3 regions of the Arthrobacter sp. B1I2 genome follow, and region 1 is predicted to be linked to each of the others. Evidence: riboswitches for the same ligand, from Rfam matches in the RefSeq annotation. Region 1 holds a riboswitch; each other region holds the start of a gene.
What was found. Region 1 has a riboswitch for S-adenosylmethionine ahead of QFZ57_RS12285 (aminotransferase class V-fold PLP-dependent enzyme). Riboswitches for the same ligand answer to the same signal wherever they lie in the genome.
Positions count from the first base shown of each region.

Region 1 (4,419 bases):
AACAGCCAGCCACGCGCGGCCGTTGGGCATCGCCACGTCAGAGACCGTCCAGGACGCAGCCGGCATGCGGGGCGTCGGTGGAGACCCACAGCGCCGAAGCGATCTCATCGGCGAGGTCGTACTCGCGGACGCCGCCGGGACCACCGATCCGCACCACCAGGGCGCCGCCGAACGGACGCCGGCCCACCACCTCAACTTCCGCATCGAGGTCGATGTCCTGGGCGGCGAGGTAGCGGAGCAGTTCAGGGTTGTCGTCGCTGATCCGGGTGATCCTGCCGGTATGTCCCTGGTCCAGTTCGGCGAGCAGGTGTGCGCGCGGCATCAGCACCTGGCCGTCCGCTGTGGGGATTGGATCCCCGTGCGGGTCACGCTTCGGGTTCCCGAGCTTGGCCGCGACGCGTTCGATGAACGTATCCGACACGGCGTGTTCAAGTTGTTCAGCCTCATCGTGGACTTCGTCCCAGCTGTAGCCGAGCCGCTGGACAAGGTAGGTCTCGATCAACCGGTGGCGCCGGACCATGGCCAGGGCCAGCCGCAAGCCGGCCTCGGTCAGCGTTACGGCGCTGTACGGCTTGTGGTCCACCAGGCCCTGGTCCTTGAGCTTGCGGACCATTTCCGAAACCGAGGAATTTGCCACGCCAAGCCGCTGCGCCAGCTGGGAGGACGTGATGGGTTTGTCCTGCCACTCAGTGAATGAATAGATGACCTTGACGTAATCCTCGATCGAGGAGGAGGGCGCGCCGGTCTTCACACGGTCAAGCCTACCGGCTCGGCGGGGGCCGTACGGGATGCGCCGGTCATGCCTTGACGGCCCGCCACGACAGAGTGAGGTAGGGAAGGTCGAGTTCCTGGTGGGGGCTGTAGGCCAGGTGTTCGTGCAGGTACCAGTCCAGGTTGGCCAGGACCTTGGCCCGCGTCGCCTCGCCGGCCCGCAGGTAGTAGCTGCGTGACTTGGTGAGTTCCATCAGATCCGTGGTGCTGACTTTGTCCTCCCAGCGGGTGACGTGCCCTTCGAGCCCTTGGAATTCAGGTCCGACGACGGGTTTGTGGCCGGGCCGGTACACGTCACCTGCGTGCATGATCCGGGAGAGGCGGTGCACCCAGGGCACGGAGGTGTCCAGCTGGTTCCAGACCAGGCCGAGGGTTCCGTACGGCCGCAGGACGCGGGCCAGTTCGGTGCTTGCGGCCGGGGCGTCGCACCAGTGCCACGCCTGGGCAACGGTGACGACGTCGAAGCCGGCATCGGGCAGGCCTGTCGCCTCGGCAGTCCCGGGCACAGCCGTGGCAGCGGGGTAGTGTTCCTTGAGCTGGGTGAGCATGTCCGCGGAGGGGTCCACGGCCGTGACTGCCAGTCCCATGTCCAGCAACAACGCGGTGAATTTCCCGGTACCGGCGCCGGCGTCGAGGGCGTCATGGGCTCCGGCGGGCACCAGCCACCGGGCCGACTCTTCAGGGTAGCCGGGCCGGACGCGCTGGTAGTGCCTGCCGCCGTCCTGGAAGCTCTGTCCGAGCTCCCGGCGCCGCCCGTGATCGAGCTTGGGGCCACCCCGAACCACCCCTGGCCTCCTTCAGTCAACGCCTTGCGGTACCTTCCGAATCTACCGCATCCGCTGGACTTCTCAGTCGTCCGTGCAGGGGGCAGCGCCGGCCGTTCCCGGCGTGTTGGGGGCCCAATGCGGGTAGGTACGGGAATCGTTGACGGGTACCCAGCGGCCGGCGTCCACCACATAGTCCCATCCCAGTCCGTTGCTGCGCAGCGTCCGGATGCCGGCGAGCAGGCGCTCTGCATCCTCGAGCCGTGAGCCCACCCCGAAGCTTGCGCGGAGGGAACCGGATGGCAGGCCCAGGCGCTTCAGCAGGGGATGCGCGCAGAAGCGCCCGTCGCGCAGGCCCACACCGTGCTCTGCCGAGAGGTAGGCCGCCACCAGTCCTGCGTCGTAGCCCTCAACGGAGAAGTTGACCACGCCGATGGTGTCTGTTTCCGGGTTGGTGTCCTTGAAGATCTGGTGGACCGTGACGCCGTCGATGCCCTGGAGGCCCTCCACCAGGAAGGACCGGATGGCGGACTCGTGGGCATGCCAGCGTTCCTGGTCCAGTCCGGCGATGACCTGGGTGGCACGGGCAAGGGTTGCGGCCCCGAGGACGTTCGGCGAGCCCCCCTCGTGGCGGGCCGGTCCGGTGGCCCAGCTGACGCCGTCGAGCCGTGCTTCCTTGACGGCGCCGCCGCCGGCCAGGTGCGGGACGCCTGCGTCCAGCCAGTCGGGGCGTCCCACCAGGACGCCGGCGCCGAAGGGCGCGTACAGCTTGTGGCCGGAGAAGGCGAGATAGTCGACGCCGTCCGCGCTGATGTCCACCCGGCGGTGCGGGGCGAGCTGGGCCGCGTCCACCACGATCCGTGCCCCATGCTGGTGGGCCAGGGCGGCCAATGCACGGATGGGGAGGATTTCGCCGGTGACGTTGGAAGCGCCGGTGACGGCGAGCAGGCTGACGCCGCCCTGTTCCAGCTCGGCGCGGACGGCCTCAAGGGTGCCGGTGAGCGTGTCCGCGGCAACGATGCTGCGGTGCGGGACGCCCTGCCACGGCAGGAGGTTGGCGTGGTGTTCGATGTCCAGGTAGAGGACGTCGCCGTCGGGGCGGCCATCAGTCACCGGCAGGCAACCTGCCAGCAGGTTCAGCGAGTCGGTGGTGTTGCGGGTGAAGATGACCGAATCATCCGGGCGGCCGCCCACGAAGTCGCGGACGATGGTGCGCGCGTTCTCATACACGGAGGTGCTGATCTGGGAGGCGTAGCCGGCGCCGCGGTGGACGCTCGCGTAGTAGGGCAGGATCTCGTTCAGGTAGGCGGATACCACGGACAGTGCCGGGGCGGAGGCGCCGTAATCGAGGTTGGCGTACCGGACGTGGCCACCCGAAATCAGGGGCGCCTGGATCTCGGCGCCGGTGACGGCAGCGAGCGGCCGGCCGGCAACGGCCTGGCGTGCACCAGAAACGGCGGCTTCGGCAGTGACGGGCTGGGGAGATACGGTGGCAGTTGTCACAGAGACCTCACTTGGTTACAGGACTCCGGCATAGGGGAATCCGCGCTTGCCGTATCCGCTCCGGACCGGCCTGGTCGTCACCCGGGGCACCCCACCGCGAATGGAGGGTTGCCGGCCAGCAAACCGGGGTTTTGCGCTGGCACTCGTGACCTGCATAAAAGCGTAGGACATGGGGCGGCCCGGACTGAAGCCGCGGCAATTGTTAAGGGCTTTGTTACGCACTGCCGAATAAACGACGCCGGACACCTCCCCTGGAAGGCGTCCGGCATCGCAATATTCGTTTTCGCGGCTATTTCACGGGGAGGCTGCGGCAGTTACAGCAGATCATCCAGGTAGGGGTTGAGGCGGTGGAGCACCTCTGAGTGCAGGATCGAGTTCGTGGCCAGGGCGTTCCCGCCAAACGGGCCGTCCTCGCCTTCGAGCGAGGTGAACCGGCCGCCGGCCTCCACCACGATCGGCACCAGGGCGGCCATGTCGTAGAGGTTCAACTCCGGTTCGCAGGCGATGTCCACCGAGCCTTCGGCCACCATGCAGTACGACCAGAAGTCCCCATAGGCCCGGGTCCGCCAAACGTCCTCGGTGAGGCCGAGGAAATCATCCAGGTTTCCGCGTTCCTTCCAGCCCCCCAGGCTGGAGTAGGAGAGGGAGGCGTCGGAGAGTTTCGACACGTCCGACACGCGGAGACGGGTGGCTGCGGCAAGGGACCGTCCCATGTAGGCGCCCATGCCTTTCGCGGCCCACCAGCGCTTCCCAAGGGCCGGGGCGCTGACCACGCCCACCACCGGCTCGCCTTCGTCGACGAGGGCGATCAGCGTGGCCCAGACCGGAACGCCGCGGACGAAGTTCTTGGTCCCGTCAATGGGATCGATGATCCAACGCCGCGAACCGTGGCCGGTGCTGCCGAATTCCTCGCCCAGGACGGCGTCGCGGGGGCGTGAGCGGGAGAGCTGGCCCCGGATGGCTTCCTCGGCGGCCTTGTCGGCGTCGGTGACCGGCGTCAGGTCCGGCTTGGTCTCAACATGGAGGTCCTGTGCCTTGAAGCGGCTCATTGTCTGGTCATCCACGGAGTCGGCCAGGACATGGGCCAGGCGCAGGTCATCGTTGTAGCTCGAAGCGGGTTGGATCATGGTTCCAAACTACCGTCTGCGGACGCTTCTGCCGGGAGAACGCGTCAGTTGACGCTGCCGAGCTCCTTCGTTTCCTGTGCTTCCATCCTTGGGTCCGTACCGAGCAGCCGCCGCAATGATGCCAGCCGGGCCGCGCCCGTGGGACCTGCGTGTCCGCCCGCCACCCAGTCGTCGAGGCCGCAGTCCACCGCGGTTGCCGTGTGCTTGCAGCCCCGTTCACACTTCTCGATGCCGGGGGAGAGGTCCGGGAATGA
Region 1 covers NZ_JAUSYC010000001.1:2,628,024-2,632,442, forward strand. The annotation lists gene QFZ57_RS12270 (fluoride efflux transporter FluC) at 1-30, opposite strand, end outside; gene QFZ57_RS12275 (metal-dependent transcriptional regulator) at 38-751, opposite strand; gene QFZ57_RS12280 (class I SAM-dependent methyltransferase) at 798-1,556, opposite strand; gene QFZ57_RS12285 (aminotransferase class V-fold PLP-dependent enzyme) at 1,620-3,038, opposite strand; SAM riboswitch class IV at 3,076-3,189, opposite strand; gene hisN (histidinol-phosphatase) at 3,353-4,165, opposite strand; gene rsgA (ribosome small subunit-dependent GTPase A) at 4,210-4,419, opposite strand, start outside.

Region 2 (4,419 bases), 1.2 Mb from region 1:
GAGTAGCTGATGGCAACACCAAGCTCACCGGCACGGGGTTCCGGCTGCTCCAGATCCTGCACCAGCAGCGGCCGGGCGTCGGCATAGTTTTCCGTCCCCGGGGCGGCTCCCGCCTTGGGCGCCGAGGGAACGGTGGAGTACAGGACGGCGGCTTTCATGGCTTACTTCTTGCTGGCGGCAAGGAGGTCGGCGGTGCCCTTGGCGTCGGCGGCGTCCACGTCGTGCAGCGAGATGCCGCGGGTTTCCTTCAGGAAGAAGACCGCGACGGCGGTGATGGCGCAGGCGATGAGCAGGTAGACAGCCACGGGGACGGAGGACTTGTAGGTGCCCAGCAGCGAGGCGGCGATGATCGGCGCCAGGGAACCTGCCACGATGGATGTCACCTGGTAACCCAGGGAGACCCCGGAGTAGCGCATCCTGGTGGGGAACATCTCCGCCATGATGGCAGGCTGCCCTGCGTACATGAAGGCGTGGAACACGAGACCGATCATGACGGAAGCCAGGATGATGGCATCGTTCTTGGTGTCCATCATGGGGAAGGCGAAGAAGCCCCAGGTGGCGCCCATGACCGCACCGGCCATGTAGACGGGCCTGCGGCCCAGGCGGTCCGAGAGCTTGCCGACCATGGGCACGACGGCGAAGTGGACGGCGTGGGCGAGGAGCAACAGGAGGAGGATGCGGGTGGTATCTGCCTGGACAACGGTCTTCAGGTAGGTGATGGAGAACGTCACCACGAGGTAGTACAGGATGTTCTCCGCGAAGCGCAGGCCCATGGCGGTGAAGACGCCGCGCGGGTACCGCCGGAACACTTCAGCCACACCGTAGCCCTTGTGGCCGGCGTCCACCTCTTTGCGGGCCTCCAGGAAAATGGGGGCGTCGTTGACCTTGGTCCGGATGTAGTAACCGATCACAACAATCACCGCGGACAGCCAGAACGCTACGCGCCAGCCCCACCCCAGGAAAGCGTCCTGGGTCAACGTGGAGGACAGGATGAACAGCACGGCCGTGGCAAGCAGGTTTCCCAGCGGCACTGCGGACTGCGGCCAGCTGGCCCAGAAACCGCGGGACTTGCTGGGGCTGTGCTCTGCGACGAGGAGGACGGCGCCACCCCACTCCCCGCCGACGGCAAAGCCCTGGGCGAACCGGAGCACGACCAGCAGAGCGGGAGCCCAGTAGCCGATCTGCTGGAATGTGGGCAGGCAGCCCATGAGGAAGGTGGACACCCCCACCAGGATGATGCTTAGCTGCAGCAGCTGCTTGCGGCCGAACTTGTCGCCAAAGTGGCCAAAGACGATGCCGCCGATGGGGCGTGCCACGAACCCTACGGCGTAGGTGAGGAAGGCGGCGATGATGCCGTCCAGTTCGGTGCCGGCGTTGGAGAAGAAGGCCTTGCCGAAGACAAGCGTGGCGGCGGAGGCGTAGAGGAAGAACTCGTACCACTCCACAACGGTTCCGGCCATGGAAGCCGTAACCACCTTCTTAAGGCCTGAAGCCTTGACGTCGTTTTCCTCTGTACGCCTTGCGGCGGAGCTTTCCGTACTCATGCGAACTCCTTCGGTGTCGTCATCGACACCACGGGGACCGGTCAATGGCGGCCGGGTGTGATGCACACCACGAACGCCGGATTCGATTGAGTATGGTCTGCCTGCGGTGCAACCTCAACGCCGATTAGTGCAGAACGCATCTGCAGGAATGCACACGCACGTGGTTTTTCCGGCTTGGCTAGACCAGGAAGCTGCCCCGCAACTGGTTGCCCAGCTGCCCGATTTCGGTCAGGAACCCGTCGTGTCCTATCGGCGCCTGGATGATGTGGACATCGACGTCGCCGGGCAGGGCCTGGGCCAGTTCCTGGGACTGCGACGGAAAATAGAGCCGGTCGGAGTCGACGGCGGCCACGAGGAACCGTGCGGTGGACCGGGCCAGCGTCTCGGCCAGGGTCCCCCGGCCCCGGCAGACGTCGTGGCTCATCAGCGCCTCGGTCAGGGCGATGTAGCTGTTGGCGTCGAAGCGCTTTACGAGCTTGTTGCCCTGGTGGTCCAGGTAGCTTTCCACCTGGTAGCGGCCGCGGGCGGCCAGCACCTCACCCTTCAGGGGCGACTCGGGCGTCTGGGGTGTGCGGCCGAAGCGGCCTTCCAGTTCCGCGGCGGACCGGTAGGTGATGTGCGCGATGCGCCGGGCAAGCGCCAGTCCCTCTTCGGGGCAGGGGCCGCCGTAGTAGTCTCCGCCGTTGAAGTTGGGGTCCTGCCGGATGGCCAGGGTCTGGGCCTGCGCGAAGGCGATCTGTTCTGCCGTGCTGGCGGCCCCTACAGAGATGACGGCGCAGCGCTGCACCCGCTCGGGGTACGTCACGGCCCATTCCAGGGCGCGGGCACCGCCCATGGATCCGCCGAGGACCGCGAACCAGCTGTTGATGCCCAACTGGTCTGCCAGCCGGGCCTCCGCCACGGTGCTGTCCCGCAGGGTGACCAGGGGGAAGCGGGAGCCCCAGGGGGTTCCGTCCGGGGCGGGCGACGACGGTCCCGTGGAGCCGTAGCAGCCCCCCACGATGTTGATGGACACCACGAAGAAACGGTCCGTATCTACCGGAGCGCCGGGCCCGGCCAGCTGTTCCCACCAGCCCTCTTCGTCGGTGTCGCCGCGGGTCACGTGGGTGCTTCCGGTCAGCGCGTGCTCGATCAGGATGGCGTTGCTGGCGTCGGCATTGAGCGTGCCCCAGGTTTCGTAGGCCAGCGTGACATCCGGGAGGTAGCCACCGGCTTCAAGTTCCAGTCCCCCGATGGAGGCGTAACGGACGATTCCTTGTTCGGGGATGGCTGTTCGGGCGACGGTAACCGTCATGGCAAGACCTCTTCTACGCGCTTGCCCGCCGTCATTTGACCGGCAGGCCAGGTCCTCACCCGGGGCACCCCACCGCGGATGGAGGGTTGCCGGCCAGCAAGCCGGGGCTGTCACTGGCACTCATGACCTGGTTCGAGTGTACGAAACACCCCCCGCTCCAGGCCAAGAGTGTGACTGGTTGTGACTTCCCGGATTGCCGGCCGCTGGCGCCCGCTCAGGCGCGCCTGAGCGGGCGCCTGAGCGGGCGCAGTTAAGGCGCCTGTTCAGCCTTGGGCGCCCTTGGCTGCGCGGAAACCCGCTTCCAGGTCGGCCAGGATGTCATCGATGTGCTCCAGGCCCACGGACAGCCGGACCAGTCCCGGGTGGACTCCGGCTATCACCTGCTGCTCCGGGGAGAGCTGGCTGTGCGTGGTCGACGCCGGGTGGATGACCAGGGAGCGGACGTCGCCGATGTTGGCAACGTGGGAGTGCAGCTCCAGGGCGTCGACGAAGCGTTTGCCCGCTTCCGCCCCGCCGGCCAGGTTGAAGGCGACGACGGCGCCCGTCCCCTTGGGCCCGTACTTGCGGCCACGTTCGTACCAAGGGCTGGACGGCAGCCCCGCGTAGGCGACGGATTCGACGTCGTCCCTTCCTTCCAGCCAGCGCGCCACTTCCGTGGCGTTGGCAACGTGGCGCTCCACCCGCAGGCTCAGCGTTTCCAGGCCTTGGGAAATCAGGAAGGCGTTGAAGGGGGACACCGCCGAGCCCAAATCGCGCAGCAACTGGACTCGGGCCTTGAGGATGTAGGAGAGGTTGGCACCCAGCGCACCATCAGCTCCAAGGTCGCGTGCATAGACCAGGCCGTTGTAGGTGGGGTCCGGGGTGTTGAATCCGGGGAACCTTGCCGGGTCCTTGCCGAAGTCGAACTTTCCGGAGTCGACGATCACGCCGGCAATGGCGGAACCGTGGCCGCCAAGATACTTGGTGGCAGAGTGGATCACGATGTCCGCGCCCCACTCCAGCGGGCGGATCAGGTAGGGAGTGGACAGCGTGTTGTCCACGATCAGTGGCACGCCTGCCTGGTGGGCAACCTCGGAGATGCCTTCGATGTCCAGGACATCCTGGCGTGGATTGGACACCACTTCACCGAAGAAGAGCTTGGTGTTCGGCTGGACCGCCTCGCGCCACTGGTCCAGGTTGTCCGGATCGGCCACGAAAGTAACGGAGATGCCGAACTTCTTCAGCGTGTGGGCGAAGAGGTTGTAGGTTCCGCCGTAAAGGCTGGGGCTCGCCACAATATGGTCCCCGGCCTCGGCAATGTTCAGTACCGCGAAGGTCTCGGCGGCCTGCCCGGAGCTCAGCAGCAAAGCGGCCAGACCGCCCTCAAGGCTGGCTATCCGTTGTTCCACGGCATCCTGCGTCGGGTTGCCGATCCGGGTGTAGATGGGTGCAAGCTCTGCCAAAGCGAAGCGGTTGGCTGCGCTTTCGGCGCTGGGGAACACGAAGGACGTGGTCTGGTAGATGGGCAGTGCACGGGCTCCTGTGGCACTGTCCGGCTCCTGGCCTGCATGGATTTGGCGGGTTTCGAAGGACCATCCGTTG
Region 2 covers NZ_JAUSYC010000001.1:3,851,889-3,856,307, forward strand. The annotation lists gene QFZ57_RS17985 (zinc-binding dehydrogenase) at 1-158, opposite strand, end outside; gene QFZ57_RS17990 (MFS transporter) at 162-1,544, opposite strand; gene metX (homoserine O-acetyltransferase MetX) at 1,723-2,838, opposite strand; SAM riboswitch class IV at 2,851-2,966, opposite strand; gene QFZ57_RS18000 (bifunctional o-acetylhomoserine/o-acetylserine sulfhydrylase) at 3,102-4,419, opposite strand, start outside.
Region 2: another riboswitch for S-adenosylmethionine. It lies ahead of metX (homoserine O-acetyltransferase MetX); the one in region 1 lies ahead of QFZ57_RS12285 (aminotransferase class V-fold PLP-dependent enzyme).

Region 3 (4,419 bases), 2.2 Mb from region 1:
GGAGAACGCCATCAACGACAAGCTGTACACCACCGTGGAAGACGCCCTGGCCACCATTGACGCCCTCGGCTCCGGTGACAACGGCCGCTACATCACGGCCCTGACCTTCGGCAACGTCCACGGCGTCTACAAGCCCGGCGGCGTCAAGCTCCGCCCGGAGATCCTCAAGGACATCCAGGCGCAGGTGGGTGCGAAGATCGGCAAGGACAACCCGTTCGACCTGGTGTTCCACGGCGGCTCCGGCTCCTCCGACCAGGAGATCGCGGACGCCGTCTCCTACGGCGTGATCAAGATGAACATCGACACCGACACCCAGTACGCCTACACGCGTCCCGTGGCGGACCACATGTTCAAGAACTACGACGGCGTCCTCAAGGTTGACGGCGAAGTGGGCAACAAGAAGACCTACGACCCCCGCGTCTGGGGTGCTTCCGCCGAAGCCGGCCTCGCAGCCCGCGTGGTGGAAGCCACCAAGCAGCTCGGTTCGGCCGGAAAGACCTTCTAGATGTCGGATGAGTTCCGCAGGAACCTGATGGGGCCGGAGCCCACGCTCCTGCCCGCCGAGACCGAGGTCAACCAGCAGCTGGAAGGCGGCCAGGAGCCCCTGGACCTCGTGGCCAAGCACCCCACATCCTCGCTGTTGTGGGCTCTGCTGGCGGAAGAGGCCTGGGCGGAGGGGCGCACCATCGACTCCTACGCCTACTCACGGGTGGGCTACCACCGGGGACTGGACTCGCTGCGCCGCAACGGGTGGCGCGGCGTCGGCCCCATCCCCTGGGAGCACGAGCCGAACCGCGGGTTCCTGCGCGCCCTGTACTCCCTTGGCCGGGCTTCCTCGGCCATCGGCGAAGCGGACGAGCCGGAACGGATCGAGAAGTTCCTGAACGACTCCGATCCCACGGCGAAGGCAGCCATCGAGGGCCAGTAAGGCCTCAAACACTTAAATAGACGACGGCGGGCCGTCACCTTTTTCAGGAAAAGGTGACGGCCCGCCGTAGTTCGTTTAAGGCGTCAGCTATGCTTTCCGGGCGATCCCCGTGCGCGCCATGGCGTCGGTGTAGGCTGTGCGCATGTCCTCGAGGTATTCCTCCTGGCGGGCCGGGGAACCGGCGAAGGCGCGGCCGCTGAGGGAGCGGACCTTGTAGGTCTTCAGGCCGCGGCGCCAGAGGAGCGGCACTTCGGTCTTCAGCAGCAGGTTGGCCAGGCGGTTGGCCTCAGTGCCGTGCGCCACGATGACCGAGGCGCGGGGCACCAGGGCCAGGAACTTCAGCAGCGGCTTCAGGCCCGCCTGGATCTGGTCCGGGGTGAACTTGCCGTTGGCTTCGCCCGGGACGTGCCAGGGGTGGACGTTCCATGGCATGACGAACTCAGGGCGGAGGGCCAGCTTCCACTGGATGCCCAGCATGCGGGTAGCGGCATCCTGGTCCCCGGGGGTGATGAACCCGGACGGGTCCATCTCGCCAATGTTGGAGAACAGGCTGATGATGCGGCATTCGTCCACATCGTGCATAGGGTCCACGTAGGGCACCACGGTTCCGGGCTTGGCCTCCTGCAGGGAATCACACAGCTCGTTGACGGCGGCCACGCTGGGTTCGTAGCGGCGGCTCAGGAGCTGTTCGTGGAATGTTTCGGGGGCCAGGGCTGTCATGAAGGGCTGGTTCTCCTGCGGGGATTGGGTGTTGCTGCCGCCGCGGAAAATGGGCGCACGATCACGCACCACATCCGCAGTGGTTGAAATGGGGTGGACCAACTCCTGGTCGGCCTGTTCCAGTTTAGCAAGCCATGGGAAGCGAAACGCCGGCAGCCCCTTCCGGTGATGGAAGGCACAGCCGGCGCCCGGGTGTGGAGAGTGGGTTACCAGAGGCGCTTGGAGGCCCGGCGTGCGCCCTCGCCCAGTGCCTCCAGCTTGGCGAAGGCGATCTGCGGGTGGACACGGCCGCCCAGGCCGCAGTCAGTGGAGGCGATGACGTTCTCCCGGCCCACGACGTCGGCGAAGCGGACAATGCGGTCCGCCACCAGGTCCGGGTGCTCCACCACGTTGGTGGCGTGCGAGACGACGCCGGGAATGATCACCTTGCCCTCGGGCAGCCTGGTGTCCTCCCATACCCGCCATTCGTGTTCGTGGCGGACGTTCGCGGCTTCGAAGGAGTATGCCCCGGCGTTGATCTGCAGTACCGACCCGATGATGTCGGCGAACGGGATGTCCGTGGTGTGCGGGCCGTGCCAGGAGCCCCAGCAGACGTGCAGCCGGATCTGTTCCTGGGGGAGGTCGCGAAGTGCCCAGTTGGTGGCTTCCACCCGCAGCTGGATGAACTTCAGGTAGTCCGCCAGGGCGGGCTCGGGGTTGATCTGGTCCCAGCTTTCGGCCAGGGACGGGTCATCAAGCTGGACTGTGAGGCCGGCGTCGATGATCGCCTTGTATTCCTCCCGCATGGCATCGGCGCAGGCGTAGACGAGTTCCTCATCGGATTTGTAGTACTCGTTGGCCACCCGGGCGCACGAGCCGGGGGAGAGGGACGCCACGAAGCCGTCCGTGAGGCCGGCCGCGGCGAGCCCGGTCTTCAGGTTCCTGATGTCCGAGCCAACGAGATCTTGGCCCGTGTAGGTCAGGGGGCCGGCGATCTTGGGCTGGGCGACGCTCTTGCGGTGGGTGAGGATGCCGGAGGAGGGATCGTTGTAGGCCTCATTGAAGGCCTGCCGGTCCCGCCGGTCGGGGAAGGAGGTCAGGACCACCCTGCCGGGGGACGACCGCCGCACTTCGGCATCGGCCCAGCGGTCAACGTTGGTGGGCTCCAGGCCGCCGAGCCGGGCGAAGGAGTAATTCCACCACGCGCCGTAATCCACGGAGCTGGACATGGTGTGCCCGTACTCGCCGTCGTTGGGGATGTCGATGCCGAGATCCTTCTGGCGCTGCACTACGTCCACCACGGAGGCTTGAAGGAGTTCCAGGAATTCCGGGGTGATGCCGTCGGCTTCCTTGGCAGCGTTGGCCGCGATGAGTTCCGGGGTGCGGGGCAACGAGCCGGCGTGGGTCACGCGGATGTGGTCGGTGTTCTGGGACATGCTGGAATCTTCCTTTCCATCGGTCCTGGCAGTAGCACCTTCGGGCAGGAGTGATGACTCTGATCCCGTGGTTGCTGCGGCGTCATCGAGCCAGGTCTCTCGGCCGCTCCGGATGGTTCACTTTCACCTAAATCGAGATGCCCGTATCCGGGCAAATTCGCGGCCCTTTATGTCGCTCCCGGTTGGCTCGCCGCCCACCCTCTCCAGGGGGCCACGAGTAGGCTTACAGGTATTGTCCAGCCCATTGACAGGTTTCGTTAAGATTGGTTGGCTGTTTGTCACAGGCCGCAATGGGGGACACGGCGGCTGACCGCACCTGATTCACTCGAAAGAGGTAACGCACTGTGATGAAATCCTTCAGGACCCTTGCCGTATCCGGCGTGCTGGCGCTCGCCGTGGTGGCAGGACCCGCGCCGCTCGCCAACGCCGTGGGCGAAGGCCCCGCCTACGACGGCAACGGCCAGATCACCACCACCAAGCTGGCCACCTACGACCAGATGGTTTCCTTCCTGAAGGACCAGGACGCCCGCCAGCCGGCCATGGAGCTTGAGGTCATCGGCCAGACCGTCAAAGGCCGCGACATCCACCTGGTCAAGTACATCTCGGACCCTGCCAAGCCCACCATCCTGTACCTGACCCAGCAGCACGGCAACGAACAGCTCACCACCGAGGGTGCCCTCGAGTTCGTCAAGCACCTGGGCACGGGCAAGTCCGCAGGCATCCTGGACGGCGTGAACATCCTGGTTGTCCCCATGCTCAACGCCGACGGTGCCATGGGCGACGTGAATTTCTCCCTTGACGACTACCTGGCCAAGGGCGACCGCAACATGACGCGGTACAACGCCGAAGGGGTGGACATCAACCGGGACCACGTGGCCAAGGTCCAGCCCGAGACCCAGGCGCTCCACAACAACGTGATGCGCAAGTACCGCATTGACTACATGATCGACCTGCACCACCAGGGCACCCGGGCCGAGCGGGACGGCAAGCTGGTGTCAGGCTCCATCCTGTACCCCACCACCCCGAACGCCGATCCCGACGTAGTCGAAAAGTCCAAGCAGCTCGGCGCCGTGGTCTTCAACAACGTGGACTCCACCGGCTGGGGCCACCTGGGCAAGTACCAGGGCGGCAGCGCCGAGACCATCAGCCGCAACGGCATCTCCGTGGAATACGGCATTGCCACCCTGCTCTTCGAGATGCGCGGGATGTCCGACCACTACCTGGACGGCTATGCGCTGGGGCAGCGCAGCAACGGCTACCTGATCAAGCAGACGGTCACCACGCTGACGTCCACCGCCGCGGCCATCGCGGACGGATCCATTGCCGACGCCGACACCTCCTTCTGGGACACGCTAG
Region 3 covers NZ_JAUSYC010000001.1:473,240-477,658, reverse strand. The annotation lists gene fbaA (class II fructose-bisphosphate aldolase) at 1-505, shown strand, start outside; gene QFZ57_RS02160 (DUF3151 domain-containing protein) at 506-928, shown strand; gene QFZ57_RS02155 (uracil-DNA glycosylase) at 1,016-1,648, opposite strand; gene QFZ57_RS02150 (cobalamin-independent methionine synthase II family protein) at 1,855-3,063, opposite strand; SAM riboswitch class I at 3,077-3,182, opposite strand; gene QFZ57_RS02145 (M14 family zinc carboxypeptidase) at 3,411-4,419, shown strand, end outside.
Region 3: another riboswitch for S-adenosylmethionine. It lies ahead of QFZ57_RS02150 (cobalamin-independent methionine synthase II family protein); the one in region 1 lies ahead of QFZ57_RS12285 (aminotransferase class V-fold PLP-dependent enzyme).